Regions from separate parts of the Streptomyces sp. NPDC012794 genome, predicted to be linked through region 2. Evidence: predicted binding sites of a transcription regulator. Region 2 holds the regulator's gene; each other region holds the start of a gene.
The links. The regulator HrcA, encoded in region 2, represses chaperone genes, less so after heat shock. The targets are predictions, from matches to a motif close to TTNGCACTCNGNNNNNCNGAGTGCNAA.
Positions count from the first base shown of each region.

Region 1: groL (chaperonin GroEL) is a predicted target of HrcA. The motif match lies at 2,125-2,151, and genes of this name have one in related genera.
Region 3: groES (co-chaperone GroES) is a predicted target of HrcA. The motif match lies at 2,778-2,804, and genes of this name have one in related genera.

Region 1 is NZ_JBIBCI010000016.1:77,405-82,212, reverse strand. Features, by position in the region: gene thrC (threonine synthase) at 1-1,064, shown strand, start outside; gene ACFY7H_RS26135 (MoaD/ThiS family protein) at 1,100-1,378, shown strand; gene ACFY7H_RS26130 (cold-shock protein) at 1,760-1,966, shown strand; gene groL (chaperonin GroEL) at 2,282-3,901, shown strand; gene ACFY7H_RS26120 (Uma2 family endonuclease) at 4,011-4,589, opposite strand; gene ACFY7H_RS26115 (phosphoribosylanthranilate isomerase) at 4,719-4,808, shown strand, end outside.
Region 2 is NZ_JBIBCI010000008.1:231,128-235,935, forward strand. Features, by position in the region: gene ACFY7H_RS17705 (DUF3097 domain-containing protein) at 1-528, opposite strand, end outside; gene ACFY7H_RS17710 (MBL fold metallo-hydrolase) at 557-1,288, opposite strand; gene hrcA (heat-inducible transcriptional repressor HrcA) at 1,451-2,467, shown strand; gene dnaJ (molecular chaperone DnaJ) at 2,468-3,607, shown strand; gene ACFY7H_RS17725 (nitronate monooxygenase) at 3,774-4,808, shown strand, end outside.
Region 3 is NZ_JBIBCI010000003.1:433,347-438,154, reverse strand. Features, by position in the region: gene ACFY7H_RS08065 (putative quinol monooxygenase) at 86-394, shown strand; gene ACFY7H_RS08060 (FtsW/RodA/SpoVE family cell cycle protein) at 922-2,322, opposite strand; gene groES (co-chaperone GroES) at 2,948-3,256, shown strand; gene groL (chaperonin GroEL) at 3,389-4,808, shown strand, end outside.

The DNA.
Region 1 (4,808 bases), on a different contig from region 2:
CGCCCCTGCTGCCCGTCCCGGCGGACGTGGCCTCCAAGCCGAGCCTGAATCCGGGCTTCACCAAGCTCGTGGACGCCGAGAACCTGGCCAAGGAGCTGGGCGTGACCGGCAAGCTCTACGTCAAGGACGACTCCGGCAACCCGACGCACTCCTTCAAGGACCGTGTCGTGGCCATCGCCGTCGAGGCCGCCCGCGCCTTCGGCTTCACCACCCTGTCCTGCTCCTCCACCGGCAACCTGGCCGGCGCCGTCGGCGCCGCGGCCGCCCGCGCCGGCTTCCGCTCCTGCGTGTTCATCCCGCACGACCTGGAGCAGGGCAAGGTCGTCATGGCCGGTGTCTACGGCGGCGACCTGGTCGGCATCGAGGGCAACTACGACGACGTCAACCGCTTCTGCTCCGAGCTCATCGGCGACCCGCTGGGCGAGGGCTGGGGCTTCGTCAACGTCAACCTGCGCCCCTACTACGGCGAGGGCTCCAAGACCCTGGCGTACGAGATCTGCGAGCAGCTCGGCTGGCGGCTGCCCGACCAGCTCGTCATCCCGATCGCGTCCGGCTCCCAGCTGACGAAGATCGACAAGGGCCTCCAGGAGCTGATCAAGCTCGGTCTGGTCGAGGACAAGCCGTACAAGATCTTCGGCGCCCAGGCCGAGGGCTGCTCCCCGGTGTCGACCGCCTTCAAGGCCGGTCACGACGTGGTCCGCCCGCAGAAGCCGAACACCATCGCCAAGTCCCTGGCGATCGGCAATCCGGCGGACGGCCCGTACGTCCTGGACATCGCGCGGCGCACCGGCGGCTACGTCGAGGACGTGAACGACGAGCAGGTCGTCGAGGCCATCAAGATCCTGGCGCAGACCGAGGGCATCTTCGCCGAGACCGCGGGCGGCGTGACCGTCGGCGTGACGAAGAAGCTGATCGAGAACGGGCAGCTCGACCCGGCGCTGACCACCGTGGTCCTGAACACCGGTGACGGCCTCAAGACCCTGGAGGCGGTGGCCGCGGACAGCGGCCAGAGCGCCACCATCCGCCCCAGCCTGGACGCGTTCCGCGCCGCCGGCCTGGCCTGACCATCCCCCTGCTCTACCGGAAAGGCAGTAGCGCCATGAGCGTCAACGTCCGCATCCCCACCATCCTGCGCACCTACACCGGCGGCAAGGCCGAGGTCCCGGCCGAGGGCGCGACCCTCGCCGAGGTCATCGAGTCCCTGGAGCGGAACCACCCGGGCATCGCCGCGCGCGTCCTGGACGACCAGGGCAAGCTGCGCCGCTTCGTGAACGTCTACGTCAACGACGACGACGTGCGCTTCGAGGGCGGCCTTCAGGCAGCGACGCCGGACGGCGCCGGCGTCTCGATCATCCCCGCCGTGGCCGGCGGCTGCTGACCGAACACATCAGAATTGCCCCCTCCGGCATAAACGGAGGGGGCAATTCTGCTTGATTGGGCGCGGTAGAGTTGGGGCAGTCCCCTCCGCTGTTCTTGCCCGCCGCATATGAGCGGGCCGACGGATGGTTGACATTGAGTCAACATGCGCGCGCCTTTTGGGCCTTTGGTGCTGCTTGTCTGGCCCGAGTTGCCCTGGAATATTCCAAATTTTCACTCTATTTCAACGTTTCCGCGTGTCCAGATTTCTCGTCGGATTGACCTGTTGCTGACAGCACCGGTGCGGATACATTCAGCCGCGGTCGAGGCGTTCCGGCGCAAGTTCTGACCCGGGACCGCGAAGTGCGGTCCCGCGCAAGGGCCAGTAATAGGGGAGTTAGGCATGGCTCAGGGCACCGTCAAGTGGTTCAACGCGGAGAAGGGCTACGGCTTCATCGCGGTCGACGGTGGTGCGGATGTGTTCGTCCACTACAGCGCCATCCAGATGGACGGGTACCGCACCCTCGAAGAGGGTCAGCGGGTCGAGTTCGAGATCTCGCAGGGCCAGAAGGGTCCGCAGGCGGACATGGTCAAGCTCGCGGCCGGCTGAGCCGGAGCGAACGCGATCGGCCACCGACGCACGCACACGCGCACGAGGGGCCCACATCCTGGACAGGGTGTGGGCCCCTCCTGCGTGTCGGCCCCGTGCCGCCCGCGTGTTGCCCGAAGCCGCTTGCACTCGCGGGGGTCGAGTGCTAATCATTGGCGTTAGCACTCTCCGAGTGAGAGTGCTACTCAGACGAGGACCGGGTCGGTGAGGCCCGCAGGGTCCGGCGGGAAGGAACCGCCGGGTCCGCAGGCCGTCCGTCGCGGGCGCGGGCGCGGTCCGGAGCAATCCACCCCTGTCCGGGAGGACCACTTCACCATGGCCAAGATCATCGCGTTCAACGAGGAGGCCCGGCGCGGTCTCGAGCGTGGCATGAACCAGCTCGCCGACGCCGTCAAGGTCACCCTTGGCCCCAAGGGTCGCAACGTCGTCCTTGAGAAGAAGTGGGGCGCCCCCACGATCACCAACGACGGCGTCTCCATCGCCAAGGAGATCGAGCTCGAGGACCCGTACGAGAAGATCGGCGCTGAGCTGGTCAAGGAAGTCGCCAAGAAGACGGACGACGTCGCCGGTGACGGTACGACCACCGCGACCGTCCTCGCCCAGGCGCTCGTCCGTGAGGGTCTGCGCAACGTGGCCGCCGGTGCCAACCCGATGGCCCTCAAGCGCGGTATCGAGAAGGCCGTCGAGGCCGTATCGGCTGCCCTGCTGGCCCAGGCCAAGGATGTCGAGACCAAGGAGCAGATCGCTTCCACGGCCTCCATCTCCGCCGCCGACACCCAGATCGGCGAGCTCATCGCCGAGGCCATGGACAAGGTCGGCAAGGAAGGCGTCATCACCGTCGAGGAGTCCCAGACCTTCGGTCTGGAGCTGGAGCTCACCGAGGGCATGCGCTTCGACAAGGGCTACATCTCGGCGTACTTCGCCACCGACATGGAGCGTATGGAGGCGTCCCTGGACGACCCGTACATCCTGATCGTCAACTCCAAGATCGGCTCGGTCAAGGACCTGCTGCCGCTCCTGGAGAAGGTCATGCAGTCCGGCAAGCCGCTGCTGATCATCGCCGAGGACGTCGAGGGCGAGGCCCTGTCGACCCTGGTCGTCAACAAGATCCGCGGCACCTTCAAGTCCGTCGCCGTCAAGGCCCCGGGCTTCGGCGACCGCCGCAAGGCCATGCTCGGCGACATCGCCATCCTCACGGGCGGCACCGTCATCTCCGAGGAGGTCGGCCTCAAGCTGGAGAACGCCGGTCTCGACCTGCTCGGCCGCGCCCGCAAGGTCGTCATCACCAAGGACGAGACCACCATCGTCGACGGTGCCGGTGACAGCGACCAGGTCCAGGGCCGCGTCAACCAGATCCGCGCCGAGATCGAGAACTCCGACTCGGACTACGACCGCGAGAAGCTCCAGGAGCGCCTCGCGAAGCTGGCCGGCGGCGTGGCCGTCATCAAGGCCGGTGCCGCGACCGAGGTCGAGCTCAAGGAGCGCAAGCACCGCATCGAGGACGCCGTCCGCAACGCGAAGGCGGCCGTCGAGGAGGGCATCGTCGCCGGCGGTGGCGTGGCCCTGCTCCAGGCCTCCTCGGTCTTCGAGAAGCTCGAGCTCACCGGTGACGAGGCGACCGGCGCCAACGCCGTGAAGCTCGCGCTGGAGGCCCCGCTGAAGCAGATCGCCGTCAACGGTGGTCTCGAGGGCGGCGTCGTCGTCGAGAAGGTGCGCAACCTGCCGATCGGTCACGGTCTGAACGCCGCGACCGGCGAGTACGTCGACATGATCGCCGAGGGCATCATCGACCCGGCGAAGGTCACCCGCTCCGCCCTGCAGAACGCCGCGTCCATCGCCGCGCTCTTCCTGACCACCGAGGCCGTCATCGCCGACAAGCCGGAGAAGGCCGCCGCCGCTCCGGGCGGCATGCCGGGCGGTGACATGGACTTCTGATCGGCCCCTGGCTCCGGCCTCTGGTTGATCGGCTGTTCTCGTACCGAGGGCGGCACCCCCTCCTCACGGAGGCGGTGCCGCCCTCGGGCGTTTTCCGGCCCGACAGGGTCTAGAAGCCGGTGGTGTCCAGTTCGAAGCCGAAGGGCTCCGGGACGGGCAGCGGCTCACCGAAGGACACCGTCCTGCGGGAGCGGTACCCGTGCGGGGAGGGGTCCCAGAAGCAGGTGATCTCCGAGTCCTGCATGTCGATGACCAGGTAGACCGGGACGAGCCGGCCGTAGACGTCCAGCTTCTCCTTCCAGTCGGCGTCCCTGGTCGAAACGGACGTGAACTCACCGACCAGGGAGAGCGCCTCTCCGTCCGCGTGGCGGCCCTCCTCGTCGAAGGCGGACTCGTCCGTGACGAACAGGTCAGGTCCGTAAGCGCGCTCGGCTTGCGGGAACCGGAAGAGGAAGGGAGCGATGTCCGCGACGTGCCCCTCGGGGGCATGGGCCTGGAGCTGCTCGCGCAGCGCCCGCATGGAACGGTAGTAGCGGAGCCTCGAGAACGGTGACACGACGATCTTCCCCCGGATGAGCTCGGCCTTGAAGCCGTCTGGCGTGTCCATCTCCGCAACCATGCGCAGGAGTGCTTCGAACGTCGGCGGCACCGCGTTCTCTATCGGTGTGGCCCGCTCGATCATGGTCATCACCGTGTCCTCCGCGTGGCGTGGGGCGCACCGGGCGTGCTGCCGGTTCCAGGCTAGTGGCGGGCGGGGTGCTCTGCCCGGGTGCCGGGACGGGTCACCTCCGATCGGGGGGTTTGGTTGACTGGGGGCATGAGTGCTCTCTTCGTGAAGATCTGCGGGCTGAAGACCGCCCGTGACGTCGACGTGGCCGTGGCGGCCGGGGCCGACGCCGTCGGGTTC
Region 2 (4,808 bases):
CGCGATCCGGGACTCCTTGGACCCCGGCACCAGGTGGTCCACCAGCACGCCGAGACGGGCGTCCGGCCCCGGGGCGAACTCCTCCACCACGGCGGCCAGGTCGTCGACGCCCTCCAGGTACTCCACCACCACGCCCTCGATCCGCAGGTCGTCGCCCCACACCCGCTCGACCAGCTCGGCGTCGTGCCGCCCCTCCACGTAGATCCGCCCGGCGCGCGCCACCCGGGCCCGCGCCCCCGGGACGGCGATCGAGCCGGAGGCCGTACGGGCCGGCGCGGCGGGCCCCCGCGAGGGGCGGGTCAGGGTCACCACGGCACCGTCCAGCAGGAAGCCGCGCGGCTCCAGAGGGAAGACCCGGCGCTTGCCGAAACGGTCCTCCAGGGTCACGGTGCCCGCCTCGCACGCCACCACCGCGCCGCAGAAGTCCGTACCCGCCACCTCGACCACCAGGTCCGGGTCGGCCGGCACCTCCGGCACGGCCTTGGCGCGCTTCCACTGCGGGGTCAGGTCGGGGGAGTACTCACGCATCCGGCCGACACTAGGAGAGCCGGCGCCCTCACGCCTCCGACACGCCGAACCGGCCCGCCAGTGTGGCGCGTTGCGCACGCACGAAGCCCGCGTCCACCAGCGCTCCGTGACCCGGCACGTACACCGCGTCGTCCCCGCCCAGGGACAGCAGCCGGTCCAGGGCGGCCGGCCACTGGCCCGGCACCGCGTCCCGGCCGGCCTGGGGCTCGCCCGACTCCTCGACCAGGTCCCCGCAGAACACCGCCTCCCGCTCGCCCGGCACGAAGACGGCCAGGTCGTGCTGGGAGTGCGCGGGCCCCACGTTGGCCAGCAGCACCTGCACCCCGCCCAGCTCCAGGGTCCACTCGCCCGACACCAGGTGCCGCGGTGCCCGGAGCAGCCCGGCCGCCTCGGCGGCCTCCGCCTCCGCCAGGCCGTGCCGGACCGCGCTCGCCCGTACCTCCTCGCGGCCGGTGGGGGCCGACAGCATCCGGTCCAGGCCGACCGCCCCGAAGGTCTCGGCGCCCGCGAAGGCCGCCCCGCCCAGCACGTGGTCGAAATGTCCGTGCGTGAATGCGATATGGGTCACGCGGCGGCCCGTCAGCCGCTCCGCCTCGGCCCGCACCCCCGCCCCCTCGCGCACCGAGGACCCGGGGTCGACCAACAGTACCGACTCGTCCCCCACCACCAGCCCCACCGTGCAGTCCCACACCGGCAGCCGCCGCCGGCCGACCCGTCCGGTGACCCGTTCCCAGCCCGCCTCTTCCCAACGCACGTCCATGCCGCGACGCTACCCTGGCGGGCCGCCCTTGCCCGCGGCGTACTACCCGGCCGTACACTGACCGGGGGATGTCTGGCACTCAGACGCGCAGAGTGCCAACAAGCCAGCGACCGGCCCCCGACGGCCAGACCGACGACCGACCCGCATCCGGAGGTGTGCGCGATGCTCAGTGAACGCAGGCTCGAGGTATTGCGCGCCATCGTCCAGGACTACGTGGGGACGGAGGAGCCCGTCGGCTCCAAGGCCCTCACCGAGCGGCACCGGCTGGGCGTCTCGCCCGCCACCGTCCGCAACGACATGGCCGTGCTGGAGGAGGAGGGCTACATCGCCCAGCCCCACACCAGCGCCGGCCGGATCCCCACGGACAAGGGCTACCGGCTCTTCGTCGACAAGCTCGCGGGCGTCAAGCCGCTGTCGAGCCCCGAGCGCCGGGCCATCCAGAACTTCCTCGACGGCGCCGTCGACCTCGACGACGTGGTCGGGCGCACGGTGCGGCTGCTCGCGCAGCTCACCCGCCAGGTCGCCGTCGTCCAGTACCCGTCGCTGACCCGCTCCACCGTGCGGCACGTCGAGCTGCTGTCGCTGGCCCCGGCCCGGCTGATGCTCGTACTGATCACCGACACGGGACGCGTCGAGCAGCGCATGGTCGACACCCAGACGCCCTTCGGCGAGAACTCCCTCGCCGACCTGCGGGCGCGGCTCAACAGCAGGGTCGTGGGCCGTCGGTTCACCGACGTCCCGCAGCTGGTGCAGGACCTTCCGGAGTCGTTCGAGATCGAGGACCGGGCGACCGTCACGGCCGTCCTCGCGACCCTTCTCGAAACGCTGGCCGAGGAGGCGGAGGAGCGGCTGATGATCGGCGGCACCGCCAACCTCACTCGCTTCGGACATGACTTCCCCTTGACGATCAGGCCGGTGCTGGAAGCGCTCGAAGAGCACGTGGTGCTCCTCAAGCTGCTCGGCGAGGCCGGAGAGTCGGGAATGGCCGTACGGATCGGGCACGAGAACGCCTACGAGGGGCTCAACTCCACGTCGGTCGTGTCCGTCGGCTACGGTTCGGGCGGCGAAGCAGTCGCCAAACTCGGCGTGGTCGGACCGACCCGCATGGACTACCCCGGAACGATGGGAGCGGTACGCGCAGTGGCACGTTACGTCGGACAGATCCTGGCGGAGTCGTAAGTGGCCACGGACTACTACGCCGTACTCGGCGTGCGCCGCGACGCATCGCAGGACGAGATCAAGAAGGCCTTCCGCCGCCTCGCCCGTGAACTCCACCCGGACGTGAACCCGGACCCGAAGACGCAGGAGCGCTTCAAGGAGATCAACGCGGCTTACGAGGTCCTCTCGGACCCGCAGAAGAAGCAGGTCTACGACCTCGGCGGCGACCCGCTGTCCTCCTCGGGCGGCGGTGGCGGCGCGGGCGGCTTCGGAGCGGGCGGCTTCGGCAACTTCTCCGACATCATGGACGCCTTCTTCGGCCAGACCTCGCAGCGCGGCCCGCGCTCGCGGACGCGCCGCGGCCAGGACGCCATGATCCGCCTGGACCTGGAACTGGACGAGGCCGCCTTCGGCACGACCAAGGACATCCAGGTCGACACGGCCGTCGTCTGCGGCACCTGCACCGGCGAGGGCGCCGCCCCCGGCACCTCCGCGCAGACCTGTGACATGTGCCGCGGCCGCGGCGAGGTCTCCCAGGTCACCCGGTCCTTCCTCGGCCAGGTCATGACCTCGCGCCCCTGCCCGCAGTGCCAGGGCTTCGGCACCGTGGTCCCGACCCCGTGCCCCGAGTGCGCGGGCGACGGCCGGGTCCGCTCCCGCCGCAGCCTCACCGTCAAGATCCCCGCCGGTGTCGAGAACGGCACCCGGATCCAGCTCGCGGGCGAGGGCGAGGTCGGCCCCGGCGGCGGCCCCGCCGGCGACCTCTACGTGGAGATCCACGAGCTGCCGCACCCGACCTTCCAGCGGCGCCAGGACGACCTGCACTGCACGGTCACCATCCCCATGACGGCCGCGGCCCTGGGCACCAAGTGCCCGCTGGAGACGCTGGACGGCATGGAGGAGATCGACATCCGGCCCGGCACCCAGTCCGGGCAGGCCATCCCGCTGCACGGGCGCGGCGTCACCCACCTGCGCGGCGGCGGCCGGGGCGACCTGATCGTCCACGTCGAGGTCACCACTCCCGGCAAGCTCGACGCCCAGCAGGAGGAGCTGCTGCGCCAGCTCGCCAAGCTGCGCGGTGAGGAGCGGCCGATGGGGCAGTTCGCCCCCGGCCAGCAGGGCCTCTTCAGCCGCCTGAAGGACGCGTTCAACGGCCGCTGAGGCGCCCGGGAACCCGTACGGAGCCCGGTCCGGGGACGCCCCGGGCCGGGCTCCGTGCTTCCCGGATCACGGCACGCGTCGATTCCCGGACACCGCCCGGGGACGGACTATGCCAGGCGAAAGCGACGGTTCGGCGCGGTGCCCGGGACGTGGCACGATGCAGTCCATGTCCTCCGCGCCGAACGGTCTCCACCAGTACCCGATCGTGCAGGCTCCCATGGCGGGCGGCGCCTCCTGCCCGCCGCTCGTCGCCGCCGTGTGCGAGGCTGGCGGGCTCGGCTGCCTCGCCGGCGGGTACAAGACCGCCGACGGCATGTACCAGGAGATCAAGCGGACCCGCGGCCTGACCCGGCGGCCCTTCGGCGTCAACCTCTTCGTGCCGCAGACCGGCTACGTGGACCCGGCCGCCGTCGAGACCTACCGCGGGCAGCTGGCCGGCGAGGCCGGATGGTACGCGGTCTCGCTCGCCGCGGAGGACATCATCGGCACCGGCGACGACGGCTACGAGGCCAAACTCGCCATCCTGCTGGAGGACCCCGTCCCGGTGGTCTCCTTCACCTTCGGCACGCCCGCGCCCGACGTCCTGGAGCGGCTGCGCCGGGCCGGCACGCACACCGTCGTCACCGTCACCTCGGTCGACGAGGCCCGTACCGCGCAGGCGGCCGGCGCCGCCTCCGTCTGCGTCCAGGGGATCGAGGCGGGCGGCCACCAGGGCACCCACCGCGACGACCCGCAGACCGACGGCACGGCCGGCGTCGGCCTGCTCGCGCTGGTCGCGCAGGTACGCGAGGCCGTGGCCCTGCCCATCACCGCCGCGGGCGGTCTGATGCGGGGCGCGCAGATCGCGGCGGTGCTCGCGGCCGGCGCGGAGTCGGCGCAGCTCGGCACGGCCTTCCTGGCCTGCCCGGAGTCGGGCGCGCACCCGCTGCACAAGCGGGCGCTGACCGACCCGATGTTCGCCCACACGGAACTGACCCGGGCCTTCTCGGGCCGGCCCGCGCGGGGGCTGGTCAACCGCTTCATGCGGGAGCACGGGCCGTACGCCCCGGCCGCCTACCCCCAGGTCCACGACATGACCTCGGGCCTGCGCAAGGCCGCGGCGGCGGCGGGGGACCCGCAGGGCATGTCCCTGTGGGCCGGGCAGGGGCACCGGCTGGCCCGGGCGCTCCCGGCCGGGGCGCTGGTGGAAGTGCTGGTGGCG
Region 3 (4,808 bases), on a different contig from region 2:
AGGTATGGATTGGATCTTACCTTCGGCGGCTGCTAGCGTCCGGCAGGTACGAACTCGGTCGTACCTATCTCTGGGGGAGAACTTGATGGATCAGCTCGTCACCGTCGTGGGCGTCGCCCGTCCCAAGCCCGAACGCGCCGGAGAGCTCATGGACCTGCTGCTCTCCTTCGTCGAGCCCACCCGGCAGGAGCCCGGCTGCCTGGAGTACCACTTCCACGAGGACTGCGAGGAGCCCGGCGTCTTCGTGTTCTACGAGGTGTGGCGCAGCCAGGCCGACCTCGACGCCCACTTGGCGCTGCCGCACCTGCGGGACTTCTGGGAACACCGGATGGACTACCTGGCCACTGACCTGGAACTCCGCTTCGTGAACATGCGCAGTCCCCACGGTCACTAGTCGTGTGGCCCTGATCGGCACGTGGTGCGGGTATCGGCCGAGGACGGTCGCCGGACGCTATGCCATGAGGAGCGCGTAGCGATCTGACGCGCCCACCGGTCCCGAATGCTGCCCTGATCGTCATTTCGTGCGGGTGTCAGCCACGGACGGTCGCCGGACGCCCAGCCGGGAGGAGCGCGTAGCGATCTGACGCGCGGGGGCGGACCGCCGAGAGTCTTGGGGGGCCCGGATGCCCGGCGGGCCGACGCCCGACCGCCCGTCTCATCGCTGAGGGAGCCGACCCTTCCCCATGGACCGTGCCGTTCTTTCGGGGGGTTCCCGGCAGTCCTTGTCTTTCCGGGGCGGGCTGGTCGGTCAAGGGTGGCCGAAGGCCATCGCGTAGCGACGCGAACGAAGTGAGCGCCCTTGACGGGCCGGCGCGAACCGGAAGGACGATGGGACTGACGGGAACCCCCCAAACCAGCCCTGAGGCCGCCCCGCCGAAACCCCGACCCCAGACCCCCCCCCGCAGCCCCGCCCCCGCCCCCTCACCCCACCCCCGCCACCACCGGCGTGATCGTCGTCTCCGCCGGGCCGTGGGCGTCGGCTTCGCGTTGGCGTTCCGCGCTGTCGCTGATGCGCAGCAGCAGGGCGATCATGATCCAGTTCGCCAGCAGTGACGAGCCGCCCTTCGCCAGGAAGGGCAGGGCCTTGCCGGTCAGGGGGATCAGGCCCGTCACGCCGCCGGCGACCACGAAGACCTGGAGCGCCAGTGCCGCGGCCAGGCCCACCGCCAGCAGCTTGCCGAACGGGTCCCGCGCGGCCAGTGCCATGCGCAGGCCCCGCTGCACGAGCAGGGCGTAGACGAACAGGACGGCCATGACCCCGGCCAGGCCGAGTTCCTCGCCCACCGTCGTCAGGATGAAGTCGCTGCGGCCCGCGAACTTGATCAGCTCCGGGTGGCCCATGCCCAGGCCGGTGCCGGAGACGCCGCCGGTGCCGAAGCTGAACAGGGCCTGCGCGGACTGCTCCGAGTTGAGGCCCTGCGGAGGGTTCGGCGAGTAGATCGCCAGGGGGTTCAGCCAGGCGGCGACCCGTGCCTTGACGTGGGGTTCCGTCGAGCCGACCACGAAGGCGCCCACGGCCGCCATGAGCAGGCCGCAGACGATCCAGCTGGTGCGCTCGGTGGCCACGTACAGCATCACCACGAAGACGCCGAAGAAGATCAGCGAGGTGCCGAGGTCGCGCTCGAAGACCAGGACGAGCAGCGACAGGATCCACACCGTGATGATCGGCCCGAGCTGGCGCATCGGGGGCAGGCGCATGCCCAGGAACTTGCGGCCGGTCAGGGCCAGGGAGTCGCGGTGGACGACCAGGTAGCCCGCGAAGAAGATCGCGATCATGATCTTCACGAACTCGCCCGGCTGGAGCGAGAAGCCGAAGAGGATGATCCACCGCTTCGCGCCGTACGTGTCCGCGCCGAAGAACGCCGGTGCGATCAGCAGGACCAGGGCGATGGCCATGGTGATGTAGATGAACCGCTGGAGCAGCCGGTGGTCGCGCAGCAGCGCCACGACCAGGATGCAGGCGGCGACCCCGACCACCGTCCACATCAGCTGGTCGGGCGCGTTCGCCACGGAGTCGTACCGCTCGATGTAGCCCTGGTCGAGCCGGTGGATCAGGACCAGTCCGAGCCCGGTCAGCAGCATGGCGAGCGGGAAGACCAGCGGGTCCGCGTACGCCGCGAACCGGCGGATGCCCAGGTGTCCCACCAGGGACAGCAAGGTCAGGCTGATGACGAAGCCGGCGAGGTGCTGCGGCAGCTCGCCGTTCATGGCCAGTCCGGCGCTGACGTGGCCGAAGACGGCGATGCCGATGACCAGGACGAGCAGCAGTGCTTCGGTGCGGCGGCGGGCGCCCGCCGCCGTCAGCGGCCTCAGTCCGCGCACGGGACGCCGCCGCCGCCGAGGGCGTTCCGCTCCGGCCGCGGAGGGGGCGGCGGCGGGGCGGATGACCGGGTGGGGGCGGGGGAAGGAGAAGAGGACGGCGCGCCGTCCGGCGCACCCGGGGTCGTCACAGTGGCCGGCCCGGGGCCGATCTGCTCGGCAATGCGGCGCTTTATCTTCATATCTTCTACGACGTCGATGCCCTCCCCGAGGTTCCTTTCGGAATGACTCATTCCGGATCCTTCGCGGGGGCGGACCCTCGCCCGGGCGGGCTGCTGCGGAGGGATTCAGCCAGCTTGCGCGCGTCTTCGGCCGCGGGGGCGCGCCCACCCGAAGCGGCGCATACCGGGCGGAGGTCCCCCGGCGTTCCGGTGTGGGGCCCGGGCGGTCCCGGCGGGGTGGGCGTTCAGCCGAACGGGGGGTTCGGCGGCCGGAATACGTGGAACCGGTGGAGCGTGTTGGCACTCCGCTTGACCGAGTGCTAATCGCCGGAATAGTCTCGCACCTGGCACTCACCCCCGGTGAGTGCCAACACAGCGACAGGCAGGTCCGGCACCCGCGACGACGGATCGACCTGGTCGCCACCTCAGACAGTTAACCCCGGATCTCCGAAGGGGGAGGTCGGATCGTGACGACCGCCAGCTCCAAGGTTGCCATCAAGCCGCTTGAGGACCGCATCGTGGTCCAGCCGCTCGACGCCGAGCAGACCACGGCCTCCGGCCTGGTCATCCCGGACACCGCGAAGGAGAAGCCCCAGGAGGGCGTCGTCCTCGCGGTCGGTCCGGGTCGCTTCGAGGACGGCCAGCGTCTCCCGCTGGACGTCAGCGTCGGCGACATCGTGCTGTACAGCAAGTACGGCGGCACCGAAGTGAAGTACAGCGGCGAGGAGTACCTCGTCCTCTCGGCCCGCGACGTCCTCGCGATCGTCGAGAAGTAATTCTCTTCTCCAGTTTTGCTTTGAGCTGCGCCCCTGGTCACCCTGCTGATGCCGGGCGGCGAGGGGCGTAGTTCGTTTCAGGCGGTCGCGGTGAGCGGCCGAGGATCGCAACGAGAGGGCGGAACCGCTCCCATGCCCAAGATTCTGAAGTTCGACGAGGACGCCCGCCGCGCCCTTGAGCGCGGCGTCAACAAGCTTGCCGACACGGTCAAGGTGACGATCGGCCCCAAGGGCCGCAACGTCGTCATCGACAAGAAGTTCGGCGCCCCCACCATCACCAACGACGGTGTCACCATCGCCCGCGAGGTCGAGCTGGACGACCCGTACGAGAACCTGGGCGCGCAGCTCGTGAAGGAGGTGGCGACCAAGACCAACGACATCGCGGGTGACGGCACCACCACCGCCACCGTGCTGGCCCAGGCGCTCGTCCGCGAGGGTCTGCGCAACGTCGCCGCCGGCGCCTCCCCGGCCGCCCTGAAGAAGGGCATCGACGCCGCGGTCAAGGCCGTGTCCGAGGAGCTCCTCGCGACCGCCCGCCCGATCGAGGACAAGTCCGACATCGCCGCCGTGGCCGCGCTCTCCGCGCAGGACGCCCAGGTCGGCGAGCTCATCGCCGAGGCGATGGACAAGGTCGGCAAGGACGGTGTCATCACCGTCGAGGAGTCCAACGCCTTCGGCCTGGAGCTCGAGTTCACCGAGGGCATGGCCTTCGACAAGGGCTACCTGTCCCCGTACATGGTCACCGACCAGGAGCGTATGGAGGCCGTCCTCGACGACCCGTACATCCTGATCAACCAGGGCAAGATCTCCTCCATCCAGGACCTCCTGCCGCTGCTGGAGAAGGTCATCCAGGCGGGTGGCTCCAAGCCGCTGCTGATCATCGCCGAGGACGTCGAGGGCGAGGCCCTCTCCACCCTCGTCGTCAACAAGATCCGCGGCACCTTCAACGCGGTCGCCGTCAAGGCCCCCGGCTTCGGTGACCGTCGCAAGGCGATGCTCCAGGACATGGCCACCCTCACCGGTGCCACCGTCATCGCCGAGGAGGTCGGCCTCAAGCTCGACCAGGCCGGTCTGGACGTCCTCGGTTCCGCGCGCCGCGTGACCATCTCCAAGGACGACACGACCATCGTCGACGGTGGCGGCAACGCCGCTGACGTCGCGGGCCGCGTCAACCAGATCAAGGCCGAGATCGAGTCCACGGACTCCGACTGGGACCGCGAGAAGCTGCAGGAGCGCCTGGCGAAGCTCGCCGGCGGCGTCTGCGTCATCAAGGTCGGCGCCGCCACCGAGGTGGAGCTCAAGGAGAAGAAGCACCGCCTCGAGGACGCCATCTCGGCGACCCGCGCCGCGGTCGAGGAGGGCATCGTCTCCGGCGGTGGCTCCGCGCTCGTCCACGCCGTCAAGGTCCTCGAGGGCAACCTCGGCCTGACCGGCGACGAGGGCACGGGCGTGTCGGTCGTCCGCCGCGCCGCGGTCGAGCCGCTGCGCTGGATCGCCGAGAACGCCGGCCTCGAGGGCTACGTCATCACCTCGAAGGTCGCCGAGCTCGACA